3 regions of the Bradyrhizobium sp. CB1717 genome follow, and region 1 is predicted to be linked to each of the others. Evidence: predicted binding sites of a transcription regulator. Region 1 holds the regulator's gene; each other region holds the start of a gene.
What was found. Region 1 encodes PhoB, which activates phosphate uptake and scavenging genes when phosphate is short. Its sites were predicted from a motif close to TGTCATNNANCTGTCAT; they were not measured.
Positions count from the first base shown of each region.

Region 2: the regulator PhoB is predicted to act here: its motif matches at 4,715-4,731, upstream of phnC (phosphonate ABC transporter ATP-binding protein).
Region 3: the regulator PhoB is predicted to act here: its motif matches at 8,030-8,046, upstream of QA649_RS22740 (glycerophosphodiester phosphodiesterase family protein).

Region 1 covers NZ_CP121666.1:8,932,364-8,942,371, forward strand. Annotated here, with positions in the region: gene apaG (Co2+/Mg2+ efflux protein ApaG) at 1-263, shown strand, start outside; gene QA649_RS41575 (Hsp33 family molecular chaperone) at 489-1,496, opposite strand; gene argF (ornithine carbamoyltransferase) at 1,729-2,652, opposite strand; gene QA649_RS41585 (aspartate aminotransferase family protein) at 2,652-3,860, opposite strand; gene QA649_RS41590 (GcrA family cell cycle regulator) at 4,315-4,827, shown strand; gene phoB (phosphate regulon transcriptional regulator PhoB) at 5,077-5,784, opposite strand; gene phoU (phosphate signaling complex protein PhoU) at 5,807-6,523, opposite strand; gene pstB (phosphate ABC transporter ATP-binding protein PstB) at 6,535-7,353, opposite strand; gene pstA (phosphate ABC transporter permease PstA) at 7,350-8,195, opposite strand; gene pstC (phosphate ABC transporter permease subunit PstC) at 8,197-9,186, opposite strand; gene pstS (phosphate ABC transporter substrate-binding protein PstS) at 9,323-10,008, opposite strand, start outside.
Region 2 covers NZ_CP121666.1:8,735,001-8,745,008, reverse strand. Annotated here, with positions in the region: gene QA649_RS40700 (selenium-binding protein SBP56-related protein) at 1-1,391, shown strand, start outside; gene QA649_RS40695 (hypothetical protein) at 1,475-2,083, shown strand; gene QA649_RS40690 (DUF1045 domain-containing protein) at 2,087-2,785, opposite strand; gene QA649_RS40685 (alpha-D-ribose 1-methylphosphonate 5-triphosphate diphosphatase) at 2,804-3,997, opposite strand; gene QA649_RS40680 (chloramphenicol acetyltransferase) at 3,994-4,656, opposite strand; gene phnC (phosphonate ABC transporter ATP-binding protein) at 4,832-5,641, shown strand; gene phnD (phosphonate ABC transporter substrate-binding protein) at 5,702-6,637, shown strand; gene phnE (phosphonate ABC transporter, permease protein PhnE) at 6,718-7,602, shown strand; gene phnE (phosphonate ABC transporter, permease protein PhnE) at 7,629-8,444, shown strand; gene phnF (phosphonate metabolism transcriptional regulator PhnF) at 8,743-9,474, opposite strand; gene phnG (phosphonate C-P lyase system protein PhnG) at 9,594-10,008, shown strand, end outside.
Region 3 covers NZ_CP121666.1:4,764,575-4,774,582, forward strand. Annotated here, with positions in the region: gene QA649_RS22700 (zinc-binding dehydrogenase) at 1-874, shown strand, start outside; gene QA649_RS22705 (SDR family oxidoreductase) at 901-1,638, opposite strand; gene QA649_RS22710 (AraC family transcriptional regulator) at 1,737-2,705, shown strand; gene QA649_RS22715 (MBL fold metallo-hydrolase) at 2,821-3,819, shown strand; gene QA649_RS22720 (NAD(P)H-dependent oxidoreductase) at 4,016-4,567, shown strand; gene QA649_RS22725 (septum formation initiator family protein) at 4,666-4,983, shown strand; gene QA649_RS22730 (GAF domain-containing protein) at 5,205-6,188, shown strand; gene adh (aldehyde dehydrogenase) at 6,455-7,972, shown strand; gene QA649_RS22740 (glycerophosphodiester phosphodiesterase family protein) at 8,137-9,516, shown strand; gene pdhA (pyruvate dehydrogenase (acetyl-transferring) E1 component subunit alpha) at 9,772-10,008, shown strand, end outside.

The DNA.
Region 1 (10,008 bases):
CCGTGCAGCTCAAGACGCGGCACTGGATCATCACCGACGCCACCGGCCGCCAGCAGGAGGTCAAGGGCGAGGGCGTGGTCGGCGAGCAGCCGACGCTCGCCCCCGGCGAGCGGTTCGAATACACCTCCGGCGTGCCACTCACGACCGCCTCCGGCTTCATGACCGGCCGCTACCAGATGGTCAGCGAAACCGGCGAGCGCTTCGAGATCGACGTGCCGACGTTCTCGCTGGACAGCCCGGACAATAAGCGGGTGTTGAACTAGCGCGGTGCCGTAGGGTGGGCAAAGCGAAGCGTGCCCACCAATCACCATTGCAATTGCGCAGGGGGTGGTGGGCACGGCGCGTTGCGCCTTTGCCCACCCCACGATGTCCGAGCGCTCGGCAAGCTGCCTCCCCATGGTCATCGCGAGCGGAGCGAAGCAATCCAGGGTCTTTCCGCCGAGGGTTTCTGGATTGCTTCGCTGCGCCCGCAATGACGGAGGATGGACTTACGCGTCCTCCACGCCCGCCTCGTGCGGCGTGAACTGATACACCGAGCTGCAGAACTCGCAGGTGACGACGACCTTGTCGTCCTTGACCATCGCGGCGCGGTCGTCGTGCGAGAAGCTCTTCAGCATGGACGCGACTGCGTCGCGCGAGCAGGAGCATTGCGCCTTCAGGGACAGCGGATTGAACACGCGCACGCCGCGCTCGTGAAAGAGGCGATAGAGCAGCCGCTCGCCGGAGAGTTCGGGATCGATCAGTTCGACGTCCTCGACGGTTTCGATCAGCGAGCGCGCCTCGACCCAGGCGTCGTCTTCCGCGACGCTGTGCACCTCGGCGCCGTCGGGTGCATCGCCGGGATGCAGATCCGCCTGCCGCGCGCGCTCCGGCGCCTTCGGCAAAAACTGCATCAGCATGCCGCCGGCGCGCCAGCGATGCTTGCCGCCGTCGCTACTGCGCCACTCCTCGCCGACCGCAAGCCGCACCTTGGTCGGAATCTGCTCGGAGCGGAGGAAATATTCGTGGGCGGCGTCTTCCAGGCTGCCGCCGTCGAGTGCGACCAGGCCCTGGTAGCGGCTCATGTCGGGGCCCTGGTCGATGGTCATGGCGAGATGGCCGCGGCCGAGCAGCGTGCCGGAATCCTTCGCCGCACCGAGGCGCGAGGCGTCGTAGCGCGCATAGGCGCGCAGATGATCCGGTGCCTTGTAGTCGACGACCAGGAACGACACCGGACCATCGGTCTGGGCCTGCAGGATGAAGCGGCCCTCGAATTTCAGCGCCGAGCCGAGCAGCGTCGCCAGCACGATGGCCTCGCCGAGCAGCTTGCCGACGGGCGCGGGATAATCGTGCTTGGTCAGGATGTCGTCGAGCGCAGGGCCAAGCCGCACCAGGCGACCGCGCACATCGAGCGCGTCGACCTCGTAGGGCAGCACGGCGTCGTCGACCGGAACGGCGGATGGCGCGCGAACCGGGCCTTCAGGCCCGGTTTTCATGTCAGGGGATTGAAAAACCATGGCGCTTTATCTGGGGTCGGAGAGCGGGGAATGGAAGGGGGTGTGTTCCGGCGATGGGATGGCATGCAAGCGAGTACAAACTCAGTGTCGTCCTGGCGAAAGCCAGGACCCATTACCCCAAGCGGGAGTTGGGGCGCGAGATGACAATTGCCAACCTTCGCCAAACCACGGCCGGTGGTAATGGGTCCTGGCTTTCGCCAGGACGAGGATCCAATTTTACGCGACTGCGCCGCTACTTCACCGCGTCGAAGCACCAGGCCAAAATGCCCTTCTGCGCGTGCAGGCGGTTTTCGGCCTCGTCGAACACGACCGATTGCGGGCCGTCGATCACCTCGTCGGTGACCTCCTCGCCGCGATGGGCCGGCAGGCAGTGCATGAACAGCGCGTCGGGCTTCGCCAGCGACATCAGCTTCGAATTGACCTGGTAGGGCTTGAGCACGTTGTGGCGGCGCTCACCCTCCTTGTCGCCCATCGACACCCAGGTATCCGTGACGACGCAATCGGCGCCCTTCACGGCGGCTTCGGGATCGGTGCCGAGCACGATCGGAGCGCCTGTTGCCTTGATCCAGTCGCGCATCGCCTTCTTCGGCGCGAGTTCCGGGGGCGTTGCGACATTGAGCTGAAATTTGAAGCGCTCGGCGGCGTGGGCCCAGGACGCCAGCACGTTGTTGTCATCGCCGGTCCAGGCCACCGTCCGGCCCTCGATCGGGCCGCGATGCTCCTGATAGGTGAGGAGGTCCGCCATCACCTGGCAGGGATGCGAGCGCCGCGTCAGGCCGTTGATGACGGGCACGGTCGCATTCGCGGCAAGCTCCAGCAGCGCATCATGGTTGAGGATGCGGATCATGATGGCGTCGACATAGCGCGACAGCACGCGCGCGGTGTCGGCGATGGTCTCGCCGCGGCCGAGCTGCATCTCGGCGCCGGTGAGCATGATGGGCTCGCCGCCAAGCTGACGCATGGCGACGTCGAACGAGACGCGGGTGCGCGTCGAGGGACGCTCGAAGATCATCGCCAGCGTCTTGCCTTCGAGCGGCTTCACCGGCTGATGCGCCTTCTGCTTCGCCTTCATGGCGGAGGAGGCGTCGAGCATGCTCTTGAGCTCCGACAACGGCAGCTCGTTGATATCCAGGAAGTGCTTCGGCGACCTGCTCATCAGCTTGCCGCCCGCTTGGTCTGGCTGGACGAGATCGCAGCGCAGGCGCGCTCTAACCGCGTGACGCTGTCCTCGATCTCGGCTTCGGTGACGATCAAGGGCGGCAGGAAGCGCACGACATTGTCGCCGGCGCCGACCGTCAGCAGTTTTTCATTGCGCAAGGCCGCAACGAGATCGCCCGAGGGCACCACAGCCTTGATGCCGATCAAGAGGCCCTCGCCACGCACTTCGCTGACGACGTCAGGGTGACGGTCGATCACGGAGGCGAGCTTCTGCTTGAGCAGCAGCGACATCTTTTGGACGTGGTCGAAGAAGCCGGGCTTGAGCATGACGTCGAGCACGGCATTGGCAGCCGAGATCGCCAGCGGATTGCCGCCGAAGGTCGAGCCGTGCGAGCCGGGGCCCATGCCGGCTGCCGCCTCCGCGGTGGCCAGCACCGCGCCGATCGGGAAGCCGCCGCCGAGCGCCTTGGCGAGCGACATCACATCAGGTGTAACGCCGGTGCGCCGATGGGCGAAGAGATCGCCGGTGCGGCCCATGCCGGTCTGCACCTCGTCGAAGGCGAGCAGCAGTCCCTTCTCGTCGCAGAGCTGACGCAACGCCTTGAGGAAAGCGGGCGTCGACGAACGTACGCCGCCCTCACCCTGGATCGGCTCGACCAGGATGCCGGCGGTCTGCGGACCGATCGCCTTCTTCACGGCTTCGATGTCACCGTGCGGGACCTGGTCGAAACCGTCCATCGGCGGACCGAACCCTTCGAGATATTTTGCAGATCCCGTCGCAGCCAGCGTCGCCAACGTGCGGCCATGGAAGGCGCCCTCGAAGGTGATGATGCGGTAGCGCTCCGGATGACCCTTGGAGAAGTGATGATGGCGGACCAGCTTGATCACGCCTTCCAGCGCCTCGGCGCCGGAATTGCAGAAGAACACGAAGTCCGCGAAGCTTTCCTGGCACAGACGTGCGGCGAGTTTCTCGCCGTCCGGGCTCTGGAACAGGTTCGACATGTGCCAGAGCTTGGTCGCCTGCTCCTGCAGCGCCTTGACCAGCGCGGGATGGGCGTGGCCAAGCGCGTTCACCGCGACGCCCGAGGTGAAATCGAGATAGCGCTCGCCATTGGTCGCGATCAGCCAGCAGCCTTCGCCGCGCTCGAAACCGAGGTCGGCCCTGGCGAAAACGGGGAGCAAATGCGGCGCGGCGCTGTTAGTCATGACGATCACTTGATGTTGCGGACGGCCTCAACGCGCTCACGCAGCGCACCATTGACCGGCCCGGAAAACGAAACGTGCCGCCTTTTAAGGGCGGCACGTGACACTATCTTATGCCGGGTAGAACGGGTGTCAATGCCGCCCGAAAGCCCCGCGAAACGCTGAATCCGTAGTCTTGCGGTGCCGGATTTGCGGGGTTTTTGCCACGGAACATGTGGAAGCGAGTCGGCTGACTCTTGCGCGTGAGTCACGCCATATTGTAGCGTTTGGCTTGTCAGATACGACATCTCGTGCAGCAGTTCTGATCCTCTAAGTCCTCATGTACCGGCGTAAACGTTCGGGCGTTCTGGTTACGCCCGGCGAGCCTTAAGGGATTCTGGCGGCACGGGTTTTTCGAGGCTTAGGCATTCGCCGCAAGGCGCCAGGACGGCAGCCGCACGGCGAGGGAAAGGGTGCAATGACGGTTTTGACCTGGTCCGACGATCGCGTCGAGCAGCTGAAAAAGCTCTGGGAGGCCGGATTGTCGGCCAGCCAGATCGCAGCCGAGCTCGGCAACGTGACCCGTAATGCCGTGATCGGCAAGGTGCACAGGCTCGGCCTGTCCGGCCGCGCCAAGAGCCCCTCATCGGCAGCTCCCCGGCCGCGCAAGGCGCGTCCGGCTCAGCACATGATGCGGGTCAGCCGCCCCATCGCACGCGGCAACACCGCGCTGGCACAGGCCTTCGAGGTCGAAGTCGAGGCGGAGCCTGTGACCTACGACAACGTGGTGCCGATGAGCCAGCGGCTGTCGCTGCTCGAATTGAACGAGGCGACCTGCCACTGGCCGGTCGGCGATCCCTCGAGCCCGGATTTCTTCTTTTGCGGCGGCAAGGCGCTGTCGGGCCTGCCCTACTGCGCCCAGCACTCGCGCGTGGCGTATCAGCCGGCGGCGGACCGCCGTCGCGCGCCGGCCAAGCCGGGCACGCGGTGAGCTTGTTCTGAGATCAAGAAGCAGCCGTCACACGATGACGGCTCAACACACTCCGCTGTCGTCCCGGCGAAGGCCGGGACCCATAACCACCGAATGCGGTTTGGCGAAGACTCTCTGTGACGCGGCTGCGCCGCGCAACTTGCACCGCGCTTCATCGATAGATCACGCGGTATGGGTCCCGGCCCCCGTGCGCAATTGCGCACTCGGCCGGGACGACACCCATGCTGCGGCAATAGCCCCCAAACCAGCTTACGTCTGCTCGGCCTTCGCAAAGCGATCGTCGAGCGCATAGCCGGCGCCGCGGACGGTGCGGATCGGGTCCTGCTCGCGACCGAGATTGAGCAGCTTGCGCAGGCGGCCGATATGGACGTCGACGGTGCGCTCGTCGATGTAGATGTCGCGGCCCCAGACGCTGTCGAGCAACTGCTCACGCGAGAACACGCGGCCGGGATGCTCCAGGAAGAACTCCAGCAGGCGATATTCGGTCGGGCCGAGATCGATCGGCCGGCCCGAGCGCGCGACGCGGCGCTTGTCGCGATCAAGCTCGATGTCGCCATAGGCGAGCACGGTGGCGAGCCGCTCAGGGCTCGCGCGCCGCAGGAGGCCCTTCACGCGCGCCAGCAGCTCCGGCACCGAGAACGGCTTGACGATGTAGTCGTCGGCGCCGGTCGCAAGCCCGCGCACCCGCTCGCTCTCCTCGCCGCGCGCGGTGAGCATGATGATGGGAAGCTGCTTGGTCTCGGGACGGGTCCGCAGCCGCCGGCACAGCTCGATGCCCGAGAGGCCCGGCAGCATCCAGTCGAGCACGATCAGGTCGGGGATGTGCTCCTTGAGGCGGGTGTCGGCATCGTCGCCGCGCATCACCGTCTCGACGTCATAGCCGTCGCCTTCGAGGTTGTAGCGGAGAAGCTCGGTGAGAGCTTCCTCGTCCTCAACCACCATAATGCGTGCGCCCATGGTGTCGTCGCTCCTTAAGTCTTCAGGTATTCGGGACCGTCGTGGCGAAGGTCGTCATGTCGCCCTTCGGCCGCTTGTCGGTGATGGCCTGGCCCTCGATCATGTAGAACACGGTCTCGGCGATGTTGGTGGCGTGATCGCCGATCCGCTCGATGTTCTTGGCGCAGAACATCAGATGGATGCAGAACGAGATGTTGCGCGGATCCTCCATCATGTAGGTGAGGAGCTCGCGGAACAGCGAGGTGCAGATGGCGTCGACTTCCTCGTCGCCCTTCCACACCGCCATCGCAGCCGGCAGATCGTGCGCGGCATAGGCGTCCAGCACCGACTTGACCTGCTGCTGCACGAGGTCGGTCATGTGCTCCAGGCCGCGGAACAGTTTGAGCGGATGGAAGTCGGCATCGAGCGCGGCGACGCGCTTTCCCATGTTCTTGGCGAGGTCGCCGATGCGCTCGAGATCGGTCGCAACGCGCATGGCGCCGACGATCTCGCGCAGATCCACCGCCATCGGCTGGCGGCGGGCGATGGTGAGCACGGCGCGCTCCTCGATCTTCTTCTGCAGCGCGTCGAGCTCGGCGTCGATGGTGACGACGCGCTGGCCGAGCGCGACGTCGCGGCGGATCAGCGCATCGACGGAATCGACGATCATGCGCTCGGCGATGCCGCCCATCTCGGCGACCAGGCGGGTGAGCTCCTGGAGGTCGGTGTCGAAAGCCTTTGCGGTATGTTCAGAACCCATGTCCCGTCTCCTCAGCCGAACCGGCCGGTGATGTAATCCTGCGTGCGCCGATCGGTCGGCGACGTGAAGATCTTGCTGGTGTCGTCGAACTCGATCAGCTCGCCGAGATACATGAAAGCGGTCTTGTCGGAGACGCGCGCCGCCTGCTGCATGTTGTGGGTGACGATCGCGATCGTGTAGTTCTCGGACAGTTCCTGGATCAGCTCCTCGACCTTGGCGGTCGAGATCGGATCGAGCGCCGAGCAGGGCTCGTCGAACAAAATCACTTCAGGCCGCACCGCGACGGTGCGGGCGATGCAGAGGCGCTGCTGCTGGCCGCCGGAGAGCGACAGGCCCGAGGCGTTGAGCTTGTCCTTGACCTCGTTCCACAGCGCGCCGCCGCGCAGCGCCTTCTCGACCCGGTCGTCCATCTCGGACTTCGAGATCTTCTCATAGAGGCGGATGCCGAAGGCGATGTTCTCGTAGATCGTCATCGGGAACGGCGTCGGCTTCTGGAACACCATGCCGACGCGGGCGCGCAGCAGGTTCAGGTCCAGCTTCGGGTCGAGGATGTTGGTCTGGTCGAGCATCAGCTGACCGGTGACGCGCTGGCCCGGATAGAGGTCGTACATCCGGTTGAAGATGCGCAGCAGGGTCGACTTGCCGCAGCCCGACGGGCCGATGAACGCCGTGACGCGGTTGCTGCCGAGCGTCAGGTTGATGTTCTTCAGCGCGTGGTGCTCGCCGTAATAGAAGTTGAGGTTGCGCACCGTCACCTTGGCGGGCGCTTCCGGCAACGGCTGCGAGGCCAGATGGGCGTTGGAACTCACGGATACGGAAAGATCGGTCATTTTGCAGTCCTCTCGGCGCCGAGGATGCGCGCGCCAATGTTCAGGGCAAGCACGGTGATCGTGATCAGCAGCGCGCCGCTCCAGGCGAGCTGCTTCCAGTAGGCGTAGGGGCTCTGCACGAAGTTGTTGATGGTAACCGGCAGGTTCGCCATCGTCTTGTTCAGGCCGAGGCTGAAGAACTGGTTCGACAGCGCGGTGAAGAGCAGCGGCGCGGTCTCGCCGGCGACGCGGGCGGTGGCGAGCAGCACGCCGGTGATGAGACCCGATCGGGCCGCACGATAGGCGATGCGCTTGATCACCAGCGAGCGCGGCAGGCCGAGCGCGGAGGCGGCCTCGCGCAGCGCGTTCGGCACCAGCAGCAGCATGTCCTCGGTCGTGCGCAGCACCACCGGGATGACGATCACGGCTAGCGCAAGCGCGCCCGCAATCGCCGAGAAGCCGCGCATCGGCACCACCACCGCGCCGTAGATGAACAGGCCGATGATGATCGAGGGCGCCGAGAGCAGGATGTCGTTGATGAAGCGGATCACCGAGGTCAGCTTGTCGTTGCGACCGTATTCGGCGAGGTAGGTGCCGGCGAACAGGCCGAGCGGCGCGCCGATGCCGACGCCGATCACGGTCATGATGATCGAGCCGACGATGGCGTTGCGCAGGCCGCCTTCGGTCGAGCCCGGAGGCGGCGTGTCCGCGACGAAGATCTCGAGGTTCAGGCCGGCGAGGCCGTTATAGAGCAGCGTCATCAGGATCAGCGCGAGCCAGGTCACGCCGAAGGCGGCGGCACCGATACAGAGCCCGCGGACGATGATGTCCTTGCGGCGGCGGCGTACGTAGATCGGGTTCATGTTACTTCCCCGCCTTCTTTTCGAGACGCAGCAGCATCAGCCGCGCGGCCGCGAGCACGAAGAACGTCAGCACGAACAGCAAGAGGCCGAGCAGGATCAGGCCGGACTGGTGCAGGCCATCGCTCTCGGCGAACTCGGATGCGATCGCCGCCGAGATCGTGGTGCCGGGCGCGAAGATCGACGACGAGATCCGGAAGGAGTTGCCGATGATGAAGGTCACCGCCATGGTCTCGCCGAGCGCGCGGCCCAGCGCCAGCATGACGCCGCCGATGATGCCGACGCGGGTGTAGGGGATCACCACACTGCGGACGACTTCCCAAGTGGTGCAGCCGACGCCGTAGGCGGCTTCCTTCAGCACCGGCGGCACGGTCTTGAACACGTCGACCGAGATCGAGGTGATGAAGGGCAGCACCATGATGGCGAGGATCAGCGCCGCATTGAACAGGCTGAGATAGGACGGGGGACCTGCGAAGATCGCGCCGAGCACAGGAACGCCGTCGAAGATCTTGATCATGAAGGGCTGGAACGTGTTGGCCAGGAACGGGCCGAGCACGAAGAAGCCCCACATGCCGTAGATGATCGAGGGGATGCCGGCGAGCAGCTCGACCGCCATGCCGATCGGGCGGCGCAGCCATTGCGGGCACAGCTCGGTGAGGAAGATCGCAATGCCCAGACCAACCGGGATGGCGATCAGCATGGCGATGAAGGAGGTGACGAGCGTGCCATACATCGGCCCGAGCGCACCGAGCACGGGCGGATCGGCCGACGGCGCCCAGCGCTGCGTCCACAGGAAGGAGATGCCGTACTCCTTCATCGCCGGGAAGGCGCCGACGATCAGCGAGATGATGATGCCGCCGAGAATGAGCAGCACCGAAATCGCGGACAGCCGCGTGATCCAGTAGAAGGTGAGATCGCCGAGCTTGAACGCGCTCAAGGCCTTGGCGCGATCATACGGTCCGGCAGCATCAATTACGTTGCTCTCGACAGCCATCTCAGCCACGCCGATCCCCTGTACCCGTTATTCATATACGCTTGTTGTTGGTGGCGCGCTCCGGATGCGGCACCAGGCCGATCCGGAGCGGAGATCTTGGAGATCATTCCGGCACCATGTCCGGGACAGGAGCGCCTTAGCTCTTGATCTCGGCAGCCCAGGTCTTCTCGATCAGGGTCACGACGCCTTCGGGCATCGGGATGTAGTCGAGCTCTTCAGCCGCCTTGCCGCCGTTCTTGAAGGCCCAGCGGAAGAACTTGATGGCTTCCTGCGAGGCCGCCTTGTCGGTGGCTTCCTTGTGCATGAGGATGAAGGTCGCCGCGGTGATCGGCCAGGACTTGTCGCCGGGCTGGTCGGTCAGGATGACGTAGTAGCCGGGCGCCTTGGCCCAGTCGGCGTTGGAGGCGGCCGCCTGGAAGGCCTCGACGGTCGGCTGCACCGGCTTGCCGGCCTTGTTGACGAGACCGGTGTAGGTCAGCTTGTTCTGCTTGGCATAGGCGTACTCGACGTAGCCGATCGAGTTCTTGGTCTGGCTGATGTTGCCCGACACGCCTTCGTTGCCCTTGGCGCCGACGCCGACCGGCCACTCGACCGCGGTTCCCTCGCCGACCTTGCTCTTCCAGTCCGCGCTGGCCTTGGCGAGGTAGTTGGTGAAGTTGAAGGTGGTGCCCGAACCGTCCGAGCGGCGAACCACGGTGATGGCTTCCGACGGCAGCTTCACGTTCGGATTCAGCTTCTTGATCGCGGCGTCGTCCCACTTGGTGATCTTGCCGAGATAGATGCTGGCCAGCGTCTCGCCGTCGAACACCATCTCGCCGGGCT
Region 2 (10,008 bases), 200 kb from region 1:
GGCCGGATCCGACCTTTCACGCATCGCCCAAGCTTGCGATGGAAGCACCTGCGGAGAACTTTGCCTACACCTTGCTGCTCAGTCCGGATTTCTCGAAGCCGGACGCTCTCGCGGTCATCGACGTCAAGCCGGGATCGCCGACCTATAGCCAGATCGTCCACACCGTGACGATGCCCAACAAGGGCGACGAGTTTCATCACTTCGGCTGGAATGCCTGCTCCTCCGCCTTGTCGCCTCTCGTTGGCCACGCCTTCATCGAGCGGCGCTATCTCATCATCCCCGGGCTGCGCTCGTCGCGGATCTACATCATCGATACCAAGCCCGATCCGACCAAGGCCAAGATCCACAAGATCATCGAACCGGAGGAGGTCTTCAAGAAGACCGGTTACTCGCGGCCGCACACCATCCATTGCGGGCCGGACGGCATCTATGTGAGCACGCTGGGCGGCGGCGGCAAGGACGGCACCAATGGACCTCCAGGCGTCTTCATCATGGATTGCGAGACGTTCGATGTCCTTGGACGATGGGAGATCGACCGCGGCCCGCAGACACTGCATTATGACTTCTGGTGGAATCTGCCGCGCGATTACATGGTGACCAGCGAATGGGCGTTGCCGCCGCAGTTCGAGAACGGGATCGTCCCAGAGGATCTGCTAGCGAATAAATATGGCCATCGTCTCCACTTCTGGGACCTTCGCGCCCGTCGCAACGTCCAGACCATCGATCTCGGCGCCAATCATCAGATGGCACTGGAGGTGCGGCCGGCGCACGATCCGGTTCGCGAGTACGGCTTCGTCGGCGTCGTGGTCGACACCACCAACCTCGAAGCATCGATCTGGACCTGGTGGCGCGAGGGTGGAAAATTCCATGCCGAAAAGACGGCGACGATCCCTCCCGAGCCCGCGCCCAAGGAGAAGCTCCCGCCACTGCTGCAGGGATTTGGCGCCGTGCCACCGCTTGTGACGGACATCGACCTGTCGATGGACGACCGGTTTCTCTATGTCTCGTGCTGGGGCACGGGTGAAATGCGCCAGTACGACGTCAGCGATCCCAGAAAGCCGAAGCTTGCGGGCTCGGTCCACATCGGAGGCATCGCGCGCCGCACGCCCCATCCCAACGGCAAGGCCTTTGCGGCGGGACCGCAGATGGTCGAGATCAGCCGCGACGGCCGGCGCGTGTACTGGACCAATTCACTCTATTCCACCTGGGACGACCAGTTCTATCCCGATGGGGTTCCGGGCGTGGAGGTCATGGCCAATGTCGGTCGCAACGGCGGCCTCGAGCTCGACAAGGACTATTTCGTGAGCTTCCCCGACGGATATCGTGCGCACCAGATCAGGCTCGAGGGCGGCGATTGTTCGACGGACTCCTTTTGCTACCCGTCGGTCTAGATTGGACGCATGCGAGCCCGGCGCTCGCCTGGCTGTGGCTCGCGCTTGTTGCGAGCGGTCTCTACCACGGGATCAATCCGGGCATGGGATGGCCGCTCGCCGTTTCCGCCGGACTCCTGGAAAAGAGCCCGCGCGCGCTCTTCCGTGCATTGTGGGCCCTGGCGGCCGGGCATCTCCTGGCCACACTTCTCGTGCTGCTGCCATTCGCGTTCCTCCTCGTGCTGGCCGAATGGCAGCGTCCGATCCAGATCGGTGCGAGCCTGCTCGTCATCGGCTTCGGCGTCTATCGGCTGATCGACCGGCGCCATCCACGGTCGCTGGCACGAATTCCGCCAACGCAATTGGCGCTCTGGTCATTTGCCGTCGCCATTGCTCACGGCGCCGCCCTGATGCTCGTGCCGATCTATCTCGGGCTCTGCCAGGCCTTCGAGCTCGATGCCGGGCATGAGGCGGCAGGCGCGCTGATGAAGGCAAGCCTTTTGAAGTCAAGTTTCGGGATGGCGGTGCTGGTGTCCCTGGTTCACGTGACCGCCATGGTCGGCACCGGCGGGTGTCTGGCGTGGCTGGTCTACCGCTATCTGGGATTGAGGTTCGTTTCGCGAAGCTGGTTCAATCTGGATGCCATCTGGGCAACCAGCCTCATTCTGGTCGGCGCGGTGGCGCTCGCCTTCAATCTTGCGAGCTGGCGCTAAGCTCTACCGCGCCAATGCCCACTCGCCGATGATGCGGAAGCGCGCCTTGGCATCATCCTGCCTGAACAGCGCGAGGCGATCGATTGCCAGCGCATCGAGATCGAGCGTCGCAAACCTCGCGCGCAGCATCTCCAGGATCGGCCCGCGCCGCTCCGCATCCAGCCGCCCCGTCAGCGTCATGTGGAAGCGGAATTCTTCCATCACGTAAGGATAGCCCCAGCGATCGAGATAATCGCGCTGCCGTTCGCTGAGCTTCTCAGGTCTACGCCGCGCGCGATCTTCCGCGGTCAGCACGGTGCGAAAGGAATCGAATTCCCGAACGCAATCGGCGGCGAGTTGCTCGATCGCACCGACGGGCTCGGCCGGAATGACCGCAATGAAGCCGCTGATAGAATCGACGATGGGGCGGATCGTCGGGATCGTCCGTGCCTTGCCCGCGAACGCCGCGCAGGCCGTGACCAACTCCGCTTCGGTCCTGCCGGGCGCGAGCGCCATCGGCGCTTTCAGCGTGCCGTGAAAGCCGTATTTGCGGGGATCGGCGGTGATGTCGCGCCAGTCGGGCGCGACATGCCGTGCGTCGTGGGGAAACGGCAATTCGTCGCCGGTGTAGGCATCATAACCGAGCAGCTCGGCGCCGAAGCGGGAGAGGGCGCTGTTGCTGCCTGCGGCAAAATAGATCGCGTAACGGGGGGAATCGGTCATCGTCCGAGCATAACCGGTTTAGGCCGCAACGACAGCTTCGCGCGGCGTTGCCACCGCTGCGAGCAGCCGTGTCGCATCGGTAAGATGCACGAGCTTGCCGCCGGCGATCACCGCGATCAGCCGAGGCCGCAGCGGCATGCTGTCGTCGACCAGCAGAATGTCCGCGCGGTGTCCTTCCGCGAGCACGCCGCGATCGGTGAGGCCGGTCGCGCGGGCAGGACCGGCGGAGACCAGATTCCAGGCTTCGGTCAGCGGCAGGACGCCGTCGGCGGCGAGGCGGAATGCGGCGAGCAGCTGTGCGGGATAGTAGTAATCCGACGCCAGCACCGAGCAGAGCCCTTTTGCGATCATGTCGGACGCCTTGGTCCAGCCGGTGTGGCTGCCGCCGCGCACGACGTTGGGCGCGCCGTAGACAATGGCATCGCCGTGGCTTGCCGCTGCCCGCGCGGTCTCCTCGTTGATCGGAAACTCCGCGATGTCAGCGCCCAGCTCGCGAAACTCCTGGCGCATCGCCGGTGTCGCATCGTCGTGCGAGAGCATCCGCACCGCGGCGGTGCGGGCGGCCGAAGCCAGCCGTGACACAGAGGCCGGCACGTCAGCGGCGCGCGCCACCACGCGATCGACCAGCTTGTCAAAATCCTCGCTCGACAGCCCGGTGCGCTCCACCATGCGGTTGCGCTTGCGCGGCTTGGCCATGTCGGCCACGGTGCCGTCCATGTGGTCGTTGAAGGCGAACAGGTCGACGCGGCCCTCGCTGAGCCATTGCGCGATCTCGTCCTCCGCGTCGAGATTGTAGGTCTCGTGCCGCAGATGGAAGCGGGTGTCGGCGGCGAATTGCGGGCGCTGCCGCTCGATCGCCTCCATCAGGCCGCGCGCGTTGCCGACGCTGCGCAGGCCCGGCTCCCACGAGCAGGTCGTGGCGTGAAACACCGTGGTGATGCCGTTGCTGATCGCCTGGCGGTCGCTGTCGGCGAGCGCGACGTCGATCGGGAAGTCGACGCCGGCGCGCGGCATCATCTGCCGCTCGAAGGCATCGCCGTGCAGGTCGACGATGCCGGGTAGCACCAGCAGGTTGCGCGCATCGATCGCGAGCCGCGCGCGGCCGCGAGAGGCGTCGACCTCGGCAATATCGATACCAGAGACACTCAGGGAAGTTTCGACGATCTCGGCGCCGATCAGGGCCCGGCCGCCTTCAAGGAAAATGTCTGTCACGCGATTGCGCTTTTCTTGCTGCTGCGAGGGGAGCTTGTCCGTGCTTCATACGTGGCGAGGAAATCTTCAATCCCGAGCTTGCGGAAATGAGGCAGGGCTTCACGCAATTTGTCGTGATCCCAGTCCCACCAGGCGAGCCTTGCGAGCCGATCGGCGATCTCTTCCGAGAACCGCCGCCGCACGATCCGCGCCGGATTGCCGGCGACGATGGTGTAGGCCGGCACGTCCTTGGTGACGATGGCGCCGGCTGCGATCACCGCGCCGGTGCCGATGTTGCGGCCCGGCAGCACGATCGCGCCATGGCCGATCCAGACATCGTGGCCGATATGAACATGATGCTGGCGCCGCCAATCGAAGAACTCGGCATCGTCGCTCTCGCCTTCGAAATAGGCGCTGGAACGATAGGTGAAATGCGCCTGCGTCGCGCGGTGCATCGGATGATTGCCCGGGTTGATGCGCGTCATCGCTGCGATCGAGCAGAACTTTCCGATGGTCGTGTAGGTGATATGCGCGTCGTTCACGACATAGGAGTAATCACCCATCGTGACCTCGTGCAGGATGGTGCGCGCGCCGACCTCGGTGTAGGCGCCGAGCCTGGTCTCATGCAGCTTCGCGGACGCGTCGATGGTCGGTTGGACTGAGAGCACCTTGCCGGCCATGTTGCGTCCGAACGTTCGAGGGCGGGCGTTCCTCTTCGAGTGGCTTGATGACAACATCATGACGCAGCGATGACAGGGGATGAGGTGTGTAGGATCGCCGCAGCGCAACGTGCGTGTCACACAAGTGTCAAGCGTCGGCGTTAGCGGTTGGCTCCAGCTACTCTGGAGCTCCTGTATGCTGGTGGTTGAAGGTCTGACGTGCCGCTTTGGCGCAAAAGCCGCGGTGGACGACGCTTCGTTTCAAATCTCCCCCGGCGGATTCGTCGGTGTGATCGGACGTTCCGGCGCCGGCAAGTCGACGCTGCTCCGGACCATCAACCGCCTGGTGACGCCGACGCAGGGGCGCATCCTGTTCGACGGCACCGATGTCACCGCATTGCGCGGGAAGGAATTGCGGCAGTGGCGCGCCCGCTCGGCGATGATCTTCCAGCAGTTCAACCTGGTCGGCCGGCTCGACGTCCTCACCAACGTCCTGATGGGGCGCCTTGCGACGATGCCGGCCTGGCGCTCGCTGACGCAGACCTGGCCCGAGCAGGACAAGGCGCTGGCGATGTCGGCGCTCGAGCAGTTCGACATCGCCTCGCTCGCCGCCCAGCGCGCCGACCAGCTCTCCGGCGGCCAGCAGCAGCGCGTGGCGATCGCCCGCGCGCTGGTGCAACAGCCCGACATCATCCTCGCCGACGAGCCGATCGCCTCGCTCGACCCGCGCAACACCAAGATCGTGATGGATGCGCTGCTGCGCATCAACAAGCACTTCGGCATCACCGTGCTCTGCAACCTGCATTCGCTCGATCTGGCGCGCAGCTATTGCGACCGACTGATCGGCATGGCGGCGGGCCGCGTGGTGTTCGACGGCGCACCGGCCGCGCTGACCGACCACGTCGCGCGCGAGCTCTACGATCTCGAAGCCGCCGACGTCATGGGCGGCGCGCCTGCGCCGGTGCCCGAGGGCGTTCCGGCGCTCGGAACGGCGGCCGCCGCCTGAGCCGCGCCTGTTTGGTTTTCAGTTTTGCGTCAACCGACCCCAACCGATGAAGAGGGTATCATGATCACTCGTAGATTAATCCTTGCCGGCGCCGCCGCGCTCGCGTTCACGACCTCTGCCTCCGCGGACGACTGGAAAGCCAAATATCCCGAGCTGACCTTCGCGGTCGTCCCGGCCGAGAACGCCTCCGGCGTCACCGAGCGCTGGGCGCCGTTCATGAGCTATCTCTCCAAGGAATTGGGCGTGAAGGTCACGCTGCGCATCGCCAACGACTATGCTGCCGTCATCGAAGGCCAGCGCGCCGGCAACATTCACATCGCCAGCTACGGCTCGGCTTCGTTCGCCCGCGCCCGCCTGACCGGCGTCAAGACCGACGCCTTCGCCAACGATATCAACGCCGACGGCTCGACCGGCTATTATTCGGTGTTCTTCGTCAAGGCGAGCAGCGCCTACAAGAAGATCGACGACCTCAAGGGCAAGAACCTCGGCCTCGTCGATCCGAACTCGACGTCGGGCAACAACGTGCCGCGCTTCGAGCTCGACAAGATGGGCATCCCGGATGCCGACACCTATTTCAGCAAAGTCGTCTTCACCGGCAGCCACGAGAACGCGATGCTGGCGCTGGCGCAGGGCACGGTCGACGTCGCGGCCAACCAGTGGACCACCGACGACGATTCGACGCTGGCTCAGATGCTGACCAAGGGCATGCTGAAGAACGCCGACGGCTCGGCGATGAAGAAGGACGACTTCCGCATCATCCACAAGTCGGCACCGATCATCAACGGTCCCTACGCCTACAATGCCGACCTGCCGGATGATGCCAAGGCGGCCATCGCGAAGGCCTTCTTCGACGCGCCGGCGAAGGACAAGGCGGCGTTCGATCGCCTCCAGGACGGCCAGAAGAAGGGTTTTCATCACGCCACCACCAAGGACTGGGATGGCACGATCGATCTGATCAAGTTCGTCGACGCGCTGCGCAAGAAGAAGGCGTCCTGAGTTTTCGGGACGACGCCACTGGAGCCGGGTCGATGGACCCGGCTCTTTCTCTTTCTTGAACCACCACTCGCCTTGACCCAATGACCGTCGCGGTTTCCATCCTCCCCGAGCAGCAGCTTGCCGCGCTGAATGCCGCCTATCGCCAGGCGGTCGCGCGCAGGCGCCTCCGTCTCCTGGTGGGCGCCGCGATCTTTGCCGCAGCGCTGGTTCTCGCCGCGATCGGCGCAGAAGTGAATCTGCGCACGCTGTTCACCTATTTCGGCAACTTCGTCAGCTATTTCGACCGCATCCTCACGCTCGACAGCGGCCAGCGGGTCTGGACCGATGTCGGCGAGTGGCTGTGGGGCTGGCGCAAATGGCTGAAGATGCTGGGTGAGACGCTGCTCATCAGCTATGTCGGCACGCTGATCGGCGCGACCTTCGCCTTCGCCCTCAACTTCTTCGCGGCTGAAAACACCTCGCCGTCACCCTGGCTGCGCTTCACGGTGCGGCGCCTGCTCGAATTCGCCCGCACCGTCCCGGGCATCGTGTTCGCTCTGGTCTTCGTGATTGCCTTCGGCCTCGGGCCAATGGCGGGCGTGCTGGCGATTGCAATCCACTCCACCGGCGCACTGGGAAAATTGTTCTCGGAGATCGTCGAGAATGCCGACATGAAGCCGGTCGAGGGCATCCGCTCGACTGGAGCGAGCTGGCTCTCCTGCATGCGATTTGCCATCGTGCCGCAGGTGACTGCGGGCTATGCCAGCTACGCCCTGCTGCGCTTCGAGATCAATGTCCGCGAGGCCTCCGTGATGGGCTTCGTCGGCGCCGGCGGCATTGGCCAGGAGCTCGTCGTCGCCATCCGCAAGTTCTACTACTCCGACGTCAGTGCCATCCTGCTCACCATCATCGTCACCGTCTTCATCATCGACATCACCACCGGCTGGCTGCGCGGCCGCCTGTTCGGCAAGGAGGCGCGGACGTGACGCCGCAGGAGGTCGATACGCGCCAGATGCGCGCGCGCTACCCCGATGTGTTCGACCGGCCAGCCGCGGCGCGGCTCGCGATGCCGGCGATGATCGTCGCGGCGTTCGCAATCCTGATTTATGGTCTCGTCGATCTCGATTTCTCGCCGTCGCGCTTCTTCGCCGGCCTCAGCCAGCTCGGCTGGATCAGCCTGATGATGATCCCGCCGGATCCCGGCTCCTCGCTGCCGATCTACCTGAAGGCGCTGGGGGAGACGCTCTCGATCGCGCTGCTCGGCACCACGCTGGCGGCGGTGTTTGCACTGCCGGTGAGCCTGCTGGCGGCGCGCAACATCGTGCCGTCCAACATCCTGCGCTTCCCGATCCGCCGCTTTCTCGATTCGATCCGCGGCGTCGACACGCTGATCTGGGCGCTGGTCTGGATCAACGTCGTTGGGCTCGGCCCGTTCGCCGGCGTGCTCGCCATCGCCGTGTCGGATTTCGGAGCGTTCGGAAAACTGTTCTCGGAGGCGATCGAGGGCGCCGACCAGAAGCAGGTTGAAGGCATCCGCGCTTCCGGCGGCAGCCCGTTGCACGAGATCCGCTTCGGCCTGCTGCCGCAGGTCCTGCCCGTCATCGCCGGCCAGGTGCTCTATTTCATCGAATCCAACACGCGCTCGGCCACCATCATCGGCATCGTCGGCGCCGGCGGCATCGGCCTCCAGCTCGCCGAGCAGATCCGCGTGCTGGAATGGCAGAAGGTGTCGTTCCTGATCCTGATGATCCTGGTCGCCGTCGCCGCGATCGATTTCATCTCGGGCAAGCTGCGGTTTGCGATTATCGGGCGAAGGGCGGTCGCCTGATCAAAGGTGCCGTAGGGTGGGCAAAGCGAAGCGTGCCCACCACCTTTAACAATCGAGAAAGATCGTGGGCACGGCGCGAAGTGCGCCTTTGCCCACCCTACGATGCCGCGCTCTGCTTGCTTTCTTCCCTTCCCCCTTGTGGGAGAAGGTGGCGCGAAGCGCCGGATGAGGGGTATGTCTCCCCAGATTCAGATCAGCGTTTGCGGAAACATACCCCTCACCCGTCTCGCCGCTATCGCGGCGAGCCACCCTCTCCCACAAGGGGGAGAGGGGAAGAAATGCGCGTATCGCGAAACGCTCACCCGTTCTCCACCAGGAACTCCACGCGTTCCGCGGCGAAGCGCGAATGCTTCGTCACCAGCGGCTTGCCGGCGAGATCGTGGTCGGTGGCGTCGACCACCAGGATCGGCCGCCCCAGCGGCAGGTCGAGACGTGCGGCGTCGGTGGCATCGACGATGCCGGCGGTGATCCGGGTCGCGCCGCGGCGATAGTCGCTGATCCCGTAATGCTCGAGCATCTTCGTCATCGATCGTGTCGCCGCGAACACCTCGCCTGCGCCCGGAAACAATTCGGCTGACAGCCACGTCGTGGAGACGCAGATCGGCGTGCGGTCGGCGAGCCGGATCGCCTCGATCCGCACCAGGGGCGCGCCGGTCTTCAACCCCAGCTCCCGCGCCAGCTCACGCGTCGCGACATCATTGGTCGCCTCGATCAGCCGGCCATGCGGCTCGCGGCCATCGGCGCCGACGATCTCGGAGAAGCGCGTGCGCGAGCGCAAGGGATAAGCGAGCTTCTGCGCCTCGACATAGGTTCCGCTGCCGCGCTCGGCCCGCACCAGACCGCGCTCGGCAAGGGCTGCCAGCGCGCGGCGCACGGTGTGGCGGTTCACGCGATAGGTTTCGGCGATTTCCATCTCGCCCGGCAGCTTGTCGCCGGCCGCAAAGCGGCCGTCGGCGATGCCGCGCTCGATGCCGTCGGCGACGAGGCGCCACAGCGCGACGCCCGAAGAGGCTGTGTCCTGCATGCTCATGTTGTCGGTCAAGCTAGCCCAGAAATCACACCTTTGTCACGAAACAGTCATGGCGCTCTCGTATGAAGTTGTCTATTATCATAGACAACTTCAATTCGGCAAGTTCTGTCAAAAGCTCGGTGGATCAGGTGACCCAGCACAATACCCAGCAAGCCCAGCGCAAGGCCGCCATGGCCGTGCTGGCGCACGCGGAGGCGGGCGAGATCGCCGCTCGCCTCCGCGATCTCACTCTGCCGGCTCATCAGGATCTGCGTGCGCCGGAGAACGGTCTCGTGATGCTGCGTGGCCGGGTCGGCGGCGACGGTGCGCCGTTCAACCTCGGCGAGGCCACGGTGTCGCGCGCGGCGGTGCGGCTTGCGAGCGGCGAAGTCGGTTTCGGCTACACGCTCGGGCGCAACAGTGAAAAGGCGCGGCTGATTGCGCTGTGCGATGCGCTGGTGCAGTCCCGCGATTTCGGCGGGCTGGTGGAGCGCGACGTTATCGCGCCGTTGCGCGAGCAGCTTATGGTCAGGCGGACGCGAGCGGCGGAAGAGA
Region 3 (10,008 bases), 4.2 Mb from region 1:
GCGGCTCGACCAGTCCCTGCCGGTCGGCAATGAAGGTGCCGGCGTCGTCATCAAGACCGGCTCGTCGGATGCCGCGAAGGCGCTGATGGGCAAGACGGTCGCCATGATCGGCGGCGCCATGTATTCGCAGTACCGGACGATGAAGGTCAGGGATTGCCAGCCGCTGCCCGAGGGCACCACGGCGGCAGAGGGCGCGTCCTGGTTCGTCAATCCGCTCACTGCGCTCGGCATGACCGAGACGATGCGGCGCGAGGGCCACAAGGCCCTGGTGCACACCGCGGCGGCCTCCAATCTCGGCCAGATGCTGAACAAGATCTGTCTTGCCGACGGCATCCCGCTCGTCAACATCGTGCGCAGCCAGGAGCAGGCGGAGATCCTGAAGAAGATCGGCGCCAAATACGTCGTCGATTCCAGCAAGCCGACCTTCCTGGACGATCTCACCAATGCGCTGGTCGAGACTGGCGCCACCATCGCCTTCGACGCCATCGGTGGCGGCAAGCTTGCCGGCGACATCCTCAACTGCATGGAAGTCGCGATCAACAAGACCGCCAAGGAATACAGCCGCTACGGCTCCAGCGTGCACAAGCAGGTCTATGTCTATGGCGCGCTCGATGTCCGTCCGATCGAGCTGCCGCGCGGCTTCGGCATGGCCTGGGGCGTCGGCGGCTGGCTGCTGACGCCGTTCCTCCAGAAGATCGGTCCGGCCGATATCGGACGGCTGCGCCAGCGCGTCGTCAATGAACTGAAGACCACCTTCGCCAGCCACTACACCAAGGTGGTGTCGCTTCAGGAGGCACTCGATCCCGCCAACATCGCGGTGTACGCCAAACGCGCCACCGGCGAAAAATTCCTCATCAACCCGAATAAGTCGTGACGGACGGCGTCCAGGCCTGATCGAATTTATGCCTGAGCCGTGGGGCGAACAACGATCTCGCCGACGTCCACGCTATCCGGCTGCGCTATCGCGAAGGCCATCGCCTCCGCGATAGCGCTCGCCGGAATGGCCATCGCCTTCATGCTTGCCTGTCCTTGTTCCCGTAGCGCCGAATCCGTCATGGAGGACGGCAGTTCGGTGTCGACATAACCGGGTGAGATGGTCGTCACGCGAAGGGACGGGCCGGCCTCCTGACGAAGCCCTTCGGAAATCGCCCTGACGGCATTCTTCGACCCCGCATAGACGGCCATTGTCGGAACGATCTTGATGCCGGCGGTCGACAGGGTGTTAACGAAATGGCCGAAGCCCTGACGACGGAAGACGGGCAGGGCCGCGGCGATCCCGTAGAGCACGCCCTTCACGTTCACGTCGATCATGTCGTCCCAGTCGTCGACCCTCAGATCGTCCAGGCGCGAAATCGGGGCAATCCCGGCATTGTTGATCAGGACGTCCAGCTTCCCGTATCGGTCCGTGGCAAGTCCGACGAGCCTGGCGACATCCTCGCGTTGCCTGACGTCGGTGACGAGGAATGATGCCTTTCCGCCCTTTGAGGCGATGCTCGCGGCCAGCATCTGCAGCCGGTCGGCGCGCCGTGCGCCGAGGATCACGATGGCGCCACGTTCTGCGAGATGCCGGGCGGCGGCTTCGCCAATTCCGCTGCTCGCGCCCGTGATGGCGATGACCTTGCCTGCGATGCCCGTCATAGATGTTCCATGCAATTCGTTGCGAGATGAACTTCGCATCGGAAGCGAGGATGATCTATGCTCGAAATGCTCGAAAATCGTCGAGATCGGATCAAGCCTTGGACAACCCCTCGGAAAGGCACAAGACCCTGGACCCGCTGTCTCAGGTCTTCTCGCTCCTGAACGTTCGCGCTGCGCGTTGCACGAGGTTCGAGGCGGGCGGCAATTGGTCGTATCGGTTCCCGGCCAAACCCGCCCTCAAGTTCGGCGCGGTCATCCGAGGTGATTGCTGGATCGATTTCGGCGACGAAGCCCACCATCGGCTTGCCACCGGCGACTGCTTTCTTCTGGCCAATGCACCGGCCTATGTTCTGGCCAACGACCAACGCCTTGCTCCCGAAGACGGTATAGCGGCGTTCGATTGGACGCAGTCGGATGTCGCGCGTCATGCGGGCAGCGACACCGTTCTGCTTGCCGGCAGTTTCGGTTTCGAAGCGTCGGACGCCGGATTGCTGCTCGATGCGCTCCCCCGCTTTCTGCTCATACCGTCGCGCAGTCCGTCGGCACCCGTCATTCATTCCACGCTCGAGATTCTCGATCTTGAAATCAGGGGGACGGGAATCGGAGCGGCCGTACTCACCGACAGGCTTGCCGACGTCCTGCTCGTCCAGGTGCTCCGCGCGGCGCTGGATCAGAGTGCCGGCGAGGGTTTGGGATGGATCAACGCGCTGGTCGACGCCAGGATCGGCAAGGCCATCAGGCTGATGCACGAAGACGCCGCTCACCCCTGGACACTGGAAGCATTGTCCGAAGCGATCGCCATGTCGCGATCCGCATTTTCGAAGCGGTTTAGGTCGCTGGTGGGGCTGGCGCCGCTCGACTACCTCCTCCGATGGCGAATGCGACTTGCACGCGATCTGCTTCGACGTGGAGCGACCGTTTCGGCAACGGCCGCGCAGCTTGGATATTCGTCGGATAGCGCCTTCGGACACGCCTTCAAGCGAGTCTACGGCCATGCGCCGAAGCGATACTGGCGCGGACAGGCCACGGGCGAAAAATTCCCCAACGCCCCGAATAAATTATCGTGATGTGCGACGGCGCATCACCGAAAGAAGGACTTGCCTTCTGGGCGAAGCCGGGGATTATTCCCGCCGCCGTTGAAAGCGGAAAAACCGCAAGGCGCTCAGAAGGGGACTTCATTCCATGACCGATCTCAATCGTCGTCACCTGCTCGCAGGCGTCGCCGCCGTCGGTGCGGCCGCCGCCACCGGACTTCGCCCGACCATTGCCAATGCTTCAGTGCCGCCAGCCGGGACGCAGGCGCCGGGCTTCTATCGCTACAAGGTCGGCAGCTTGGAGTGCACCTCGATCAACGACGGCGCGCGCACTTTCCCGATGCCCGACAAGTTCGTCGTCAATGTGCCGAAGGAAGAAGCCGCGGCCGCCGGTGAAGCCGCTTACATGCCCAAGGGCATGGTTACGGTGCCGTTCAATCCGCAGCTGATCAACACCGGCTCCAAGCTCGTGCTGATCGACACCGGCAACGGCGTCGCCAATCTCGAGCCGAGCAAGGGCGCCGTCGGCCGCACCCTGCAAAACCTTGCCGCCGCTGGTGTCGACCCGAAGAGCATCGACGTCGTGCTGCTGTCGCATCTGCATCCCGACCACACCAACGGCATCCGTCTGGCCGACGGCGCGCTCGCGTTCCCGAACGCGGAGATCATGGTGCCGGGCAAGGACTGGGAATTCTGGACCAGCGAGGACAACGCCGCCAAGGCCGAGTCCAATCCGATGATGAAGAATTACTTCGCCAACGTGAAGAAGACCTTCGCCGGACTCGAGTCCAAGGTGACGAAGTACGATTGGGGCAAGGAAGTGGCGCCTGGCATCACCTCGATCGCGACGCCCGGCCATACTCCCGGCCACACCTCGTTCGCGGTTGCCTCGGGCGATGCCAAGGTGCTGATCCAGTCCGACGTCACCAACATTCCGGAGTTCTTTCTGCGCAATCCGGACTGGCACGTGATGTTCGATGCCGACGCCGCGCTGGCGCAGGCGACGCGCCACAAGTTCTACGACATGGCGGCGGCGGAGAAGGCCACCGTGATCGGCTTCCACTTCACCTTCCCCTCGGTCGGTCATGTCGAGAAGGACGGTGCCAAGTACCGCCTGATCCCGTCGGCCTGGAATCCGACGATCTGATCGCCCTTGCAGATTTTGTGCGAAACATCAGGCCGCCGCTGGGCGGCCTGATTGTTTTGCAGCGTAGCCGGGCCTCAATATCTGCTTTCGCGAAACGCAGCGTTTCCAAATCGGACCGGTTCATGCACTTGCATCCATCGATCCGGATCGCTTAAGTGCCGCGCGGCACTTCCCCTCAAGGTTTCAAGGACACCCCATGGCCTACAAAATCGTCGTTATCGCCGGCAGCCTGCGCAAGGACAGTTTTTCGCTGAAGATCGCCAATGCGCTCGCCAAGCTCGCGCCTGATACGCTCAAGCTCGAGGTCATCACGCCGGCGGGCATCTCCTTCTTCAATCAGGACCTCGAGGGCGCGCCGCCCGCGGATTGGCTGGCCTTCCGCGACAAGCTCCAGAAGTCCGACGGCGTCATCTTCGTCACCCCCGAATACAACCGCGCCATTCCGGGCGCCCTGAAGAACGCCATCGACGTCGCCTCGCGGCCCTATGGCAAGAGCTCGTTCAACGGCAAGCCGGTCGGTATCATCTCGAACTCGCCGGGACCGCTCGGTGGCGTCAGCGCCGCCAAGACGCTGCAGACCATCCTGCCGGGCATCACAGGCCCGATCATGCAGCAGCCCGAGACCTACCTGAACGCTGTCGGCGATGCCTTCGATGCCGAGGGCAACCTCACCAAGGACTCGCTGAAGGGCGTGCTGCAGGCCTACATCGACGCCTTCGCTGCGCACGTGGCGAAGCATCACGGGTGAACACACGCTCTCGTCATGGCCGGGCCTGACTCGGCCATGACTACGACGCGGGTAGGGGCGTTAGCGCTCCCTTAACCAAGCTGCCCCATCTTCCCGAGATGGTCTCCCGCGCGCGCCTGAAATCGATCCTGACCGGTCTTGCCCTCTATGCGATGGCGGCCGCCATCGTCGGCTATTTCGGCGTCAACGCCTATACCGGCAAATACGGCCTCAACGCCCGCCAGGAGCTCGACCAGGAGATCATCGCGCTGACGAGCGAACTGGCGCAGCTCAAGCGCGAGCGGGCTCGGAGCGAGCAGCGCGTCTCGCTGCTGCGCACCTCGAGGATCGATCCCGACATGCTGGATGAGCGGGCACGGTTCCAGCTCGACTACGTCAATCCGCATGATCTCGTCCGGATGATCCCGCCGAACTAGCGTTTTCGCGCGATTCGAAACCGGCATCGAAAGCCGGCGGCCGGGAGCTCCTAGCGTGCTTCTCCACTACATCGAACGTCGCAAGTCTGCGGTCGCTTTGCCGCCTTGACGGAGCTTTACCGGCGGGGGCATGGCTTGTTCGACGCGCGGCCTCCAGGGTTGACGGAGATCAATAAGGCCCTGCCGGCACGACTTAAGAATGCCACCCGGAGGAAACGGTGATGAATGGGCAAGTCCCCCAGCATCACGCGGCCCGTGTCGAGGCCGCCATTGCATCAGGCCAGGCGGCTCGTTCCGCGCTCGTGGCCTCCTGGCGCCGTTCCTCCCGATTGCATCATCTCGACCCCTCCGGCCGCGGCCTGCCGAAGCGGCTGACGGAGGCGGAACTCCGCACGGCGCGCGAGCGCATCGCGCCGCTGCTGGCCGCCGCGCAGGGCGCCATGGACCGGCTCTATCAGGCGGTGGGTGCGGCCGGCTGCTGCGTGCTGCTTGCAGACGGCGAGGGGGTGCCGGTCGACCGTCGCGGCACGCCCGCGGACGATGCGACGTTCCAATCCTGGGGCCTGTGGACCGGCGCGCTCTGGAGCGAGGAGCACGAGGGAACCAACGGCATCGGCACCTGCGTCGTCGAGCAGCGGCCGCTGACGATCGACCGCGACCAGCACTTCTTCACCCGCAACACGCTTCTGAGCTGCACTGCGGTTCCGATCTACAACCACGAGGCGGCCTTTGCCGGTGTGCTCGACGTCTCCTCCTGCCGCGCCGACCGGACCGATGCGTTTTCCAGCCTGATCGCACTGGCGGCGGGCGAGGCGGCCAAACGCATCGAGGCCGACATGTTCCGCCGCGCCTTCGCCCATGCCCGCATCGTGCTGACGCCGGCTGCGGACGGCCAGTGCGGCGGCCTCGTGGCCGTCGATGCGGACGATCTCGTGATTGGCGCGACCCGCTCCGCCCGGGTGGGACTTGGCATTGGACTTGGCAATGGAATTGGGATCGCGCCCGGCCGCCCGTTGCGGCCAGTGCCTGCGGCCGATCTGCTCGGCGGTGATGTCGCGCATGACCACCTTGCCGGCGGTCAGCGCGCGGTGTTGCAGCGGGCGCTGCTCCGCGCGGGCGGCAATGTTTCCGCCGCCGCCAAGGCCCTCGGCGTCAGCCGGGCCACGCTGCACCGCAAGCTCAAGCGGTTCGAGCTGAACCACTGAACTCAGCCGTCATTGCGAGCGCAGCGAAGCACTCCAGAATCTTTCCGCGGAGGGACTCTGGATTGCTTCGCTGCGCTCGCGATGACGACATGGAGGCTGCGAGCACCCCATCTCGCGCTGCCTCGCCGACGACTGTCGCAGAACTGCGACAGGTCCGCGCCGCCATCGCTCCCGACCGGGCTGACAGAAAACGCCTCCCGCATCATCGTCTGCGCAAGTCGCGAACAGGCGACGACAAGCGCAAACAGCAACATCGGGAGTGATCAATGAACAAGGTGGAATTCCTGGGCGTCACCCAGCATCCCTTCGCCGAACGCTATGACAATCTCATCGGCGGCAAGTTCGTCCCGCCGGCTGCCGGCAAGTATTTCGACAATGCCTCGCCGGTGAACGGCCAGGTCGTCTGCAAGATCGCGCGCTCCGACGCGCAGGACGTCGAGGCCGCCCTCGACGCGGCGCATGCCGCCAAGGGCGCCTGGGGCCGCACCAGCGTCGCCGAGCGCGCCGCGATCCTGAACAAGATCGCCGACCGCATGGAAGAGAATCTCGAGCGCCTCGCAATTGCCGAGACCTGGGACAACGGCAAGCCGATCCGCGAGACCCGGGCCGCCGACCTGCCGCTCGCGATCGACCATTTCCGCTATTTCGCCGGCGTGGTGCGCGCCCAGGAAGGCTCGATCGGCGAGATCGACCACGACACCATCGCCTATCATTTCCACGAGCCGCTCGGCGTGGTCGGCCAGATCATTCCCTGGAACTTCCCGCTGCTGATGGCCTGCTGGAAGCTTGCGCCTGCGCTGGCCGCCGGTAATTGCGTCGTGCTCAAGCCCGCCGAGCAGACCCCGGCCTCGATCATGGTCTGGGCCGAGATCATCGCCGACCTGCTGCCGGCAGGCGTGCTCAATATCGTCAACGGTTTCGGCCTCGAGGCCGGCAAGCCGCTGGCGTCCAGCCCGCGCATCGCCAAGATCGCCTTCACCGGCGAGACCTCGACCGGCCGGCTGATCATGCAATATGCCAGCCAGAACCTCATCCCTGTGACGCTGGAGCTCGGCGGCAAGTCGCCGAACATCTTCTTCAAGGACGTCACCGCCGAGGACGACGACTTCTTCGACAAGGCGATCGAGGGCTTTGTCATGTTTGCGCTGAACCAAGGCGAGGTTTGTACCTGTCCGAGCCGGGCGCTGGTTCACGCCGACATCTACGACCGCTTCATGGAGCGGGCGCTGAAGCGCGTCGCCGCGATCAAGCAGGGCGATCCGCGCGTGGCCGACACCATGATCGGCGCGCAGGCATCGAGCGAGCAGCTCGCAAAGATCCTCTCCTACATCGACATCGGCAAGCAGGAGGGAGCCAAGGTGCTGGCCGGCGGCGGTCGTGCCGAGCTCGGCGGCGACCTCGCCAAGGGCTTCTATGTCCAGCCGACGGTGTTCGAAGGCCACAACAAGATGCGCATCTTCCAGGAGGAGATCTTCGGCCCGGTCGTCTCGGTCACGACCTTCAAGACCGACGACGAAGCGCTCGCGATCGCCAACGACACGCTCTATGGCCTCGGGGCCGGCGTCTGGAGCCGCGATGCCAACCGCTGCTACCGCTTCGGCCGCGCGATCCAGGCCGGCCGGGTCTGGACCAACTGCTACCATGCCTATCCCGCGCATGCGGCCTTCGGCGGCTACAAGCAGTCGGGTGTCGGTCGCGAGACCCACAAGATGATGCTCGATCACTACCAGCAGACCAAGAATCTCCTGGTCAGCTACAGCCCGAAGAAGTTGGGTTTCTTCTGATCGGGCAAGATCTGTTCAGGCAGGAGAGGGCGGCGCACCCCTGCGCCGCCGTTCCACCGTCATCCATCTGTCAGAGAATTGGGACAAGACGGCAGCGCCGCGCCTATCCGGGTTCGGCGCTGTCGGCATTCGCAGCAATGCCGGGCAAAGACGGAGGCTTGGCGATGCGGAACATTCGTTCACGGCGGACAATGTATGTTGGGGCGATTCTGTTCGGGGCCGCGGTGCTCCCGCTGTCGATGGCCTTCGCGCAGACCGCTGCGGCGCCATCAGGCGCAAAACCCTTCCTGACCGTCGATGGCAAGGCGCCGCTCGTCCTCGGCCATCGCGGCCTGCCGGGACTGGTGCCGGAAGAGACCGAGGCGTCGTATGACCTCGCTTCTGCCGTCGGGACCGACGCGCTCGAAGAGGATTTGCACCTGACCAAGGATTGCGTGCTGGTCGTGCGGCATAATCCCTGGCTCAGCGACAACACTGACATTGCCGAGGTCGCGAAGACCAATGCGACCGTAGCCGCGCGCAAGCGCACGATGCCCGGCGTGCGCGTCAAGGCGCCAGCTTCCCCGAGCGCGCCTGCCGATTACCTGACGGACCTCACCGATCCGGCTGATCCGAAATCGGTGCTGAAGTCATTGATCGTGGACGGCGAGGACCACACCAACGACTGGTCGATCACCGATTTCACTATGGCCGAGCTGAAGGAATGGATCGCCGGCACCACCTATGACGCGGCCAACGAGCGGCCGAAGGTCTTCAATGGCAAGCTCCCGATCATCAGCTTCCAGGACGTCATCGACATCGCCAAGGCCAAGAGCAAGGAGACCGGGCGTTCGATCCTCGTCTACCCCGAAACCAAGAACCCGACCTGGAACAATGCCCAGGCGATCGCCAATGGCTGCGGCCCGGCCGGCAGTCATCCGCTCGAAGATGCCCTGATCAAGATCATCAAGGACAACGGCCTCAACACCAAGGACGCGCCCATCCTGGTCCAGAGCTTCGAGCCCGGCAGCCTGAAATATATGCGCAGCCACGGGCTCCAGACGCGGCAGGTCCAGCTGATCGACGGCAACGGTATCGACTTCAAAACCGGCAAGGTGCTCCTCAACAACATCACGAGCTCGCGTCCGTTCGACTGGACGGTTGCGGGCGATGCGCGCCTCTACGATGCGATGCTGACCCCGGAGGGCCTTGCCGAGATCAAGACCTATGCCGACGGCATCGGTCCGTGGAAGGCCTATATCGTTCCACTCAAGATCGCGCCGTGGAAGGACAGCAACGCCGACGGCACGCCCTACAAGGGATCGACGCCGGAGGCTTCGACGCAGGACCCGACCAGCCTCGTCACCGATGCGCACAAGCTCGGCCTGTTCGTGCATGTCTTCACATTCCGGAACGAGAAGAAATATCTCGCAGCCGACTATCGCGGTGATCCCAGCCTTGAATATCTCAAATTCTTCCGGCTCGGCGTCGATGGGGTCTTCAGCGACTTCACGCATACCGGCGTCGCTGCCCGCGCAGCGTATTTGCGCGAGCTGGGCTGGTAGGCGGCACGGCGAATCGGACGCGTGCGAGGGTTCAGACCCGCGGATAAACGCGTCCGAATTTCGTTGCGTGCATGGCACGCGCCACGTTCGCTGGCGCGTGAGCTAAAGTTGCCTGATCAAGCCTAAAGGTTTTGCAAAGTTTCGGCCACGTTGCAGTGCGGCATAATGAAAGTCGTGCCATGCCGCCGCGGTGCTTTCCAAGGGCGTTTGACTTGGGTTAGAGAGGGCTGAAGTTTTCTCTGACCCGGAATTCCCATGGCCGCACCCAAGAAAGCCGCCGCAGGCGCTGCACAGGACAAGACCGACGGCGCATCGCCCCCGGAATTCACCAGGGAGCAGGAGCTCAAGGCGCTCCGCGAGATGCTCCTGATCCGGCGGTTCGAGGAAAAGGCCGGCCAGCTCTACGGCATGGGTGCGATCGGCGGTTTCTGCCATCTCTATATCGGCCAGGAGGCCGTGGTGGTCGGCATGCAGATGGCCCTCAAGGAGGGC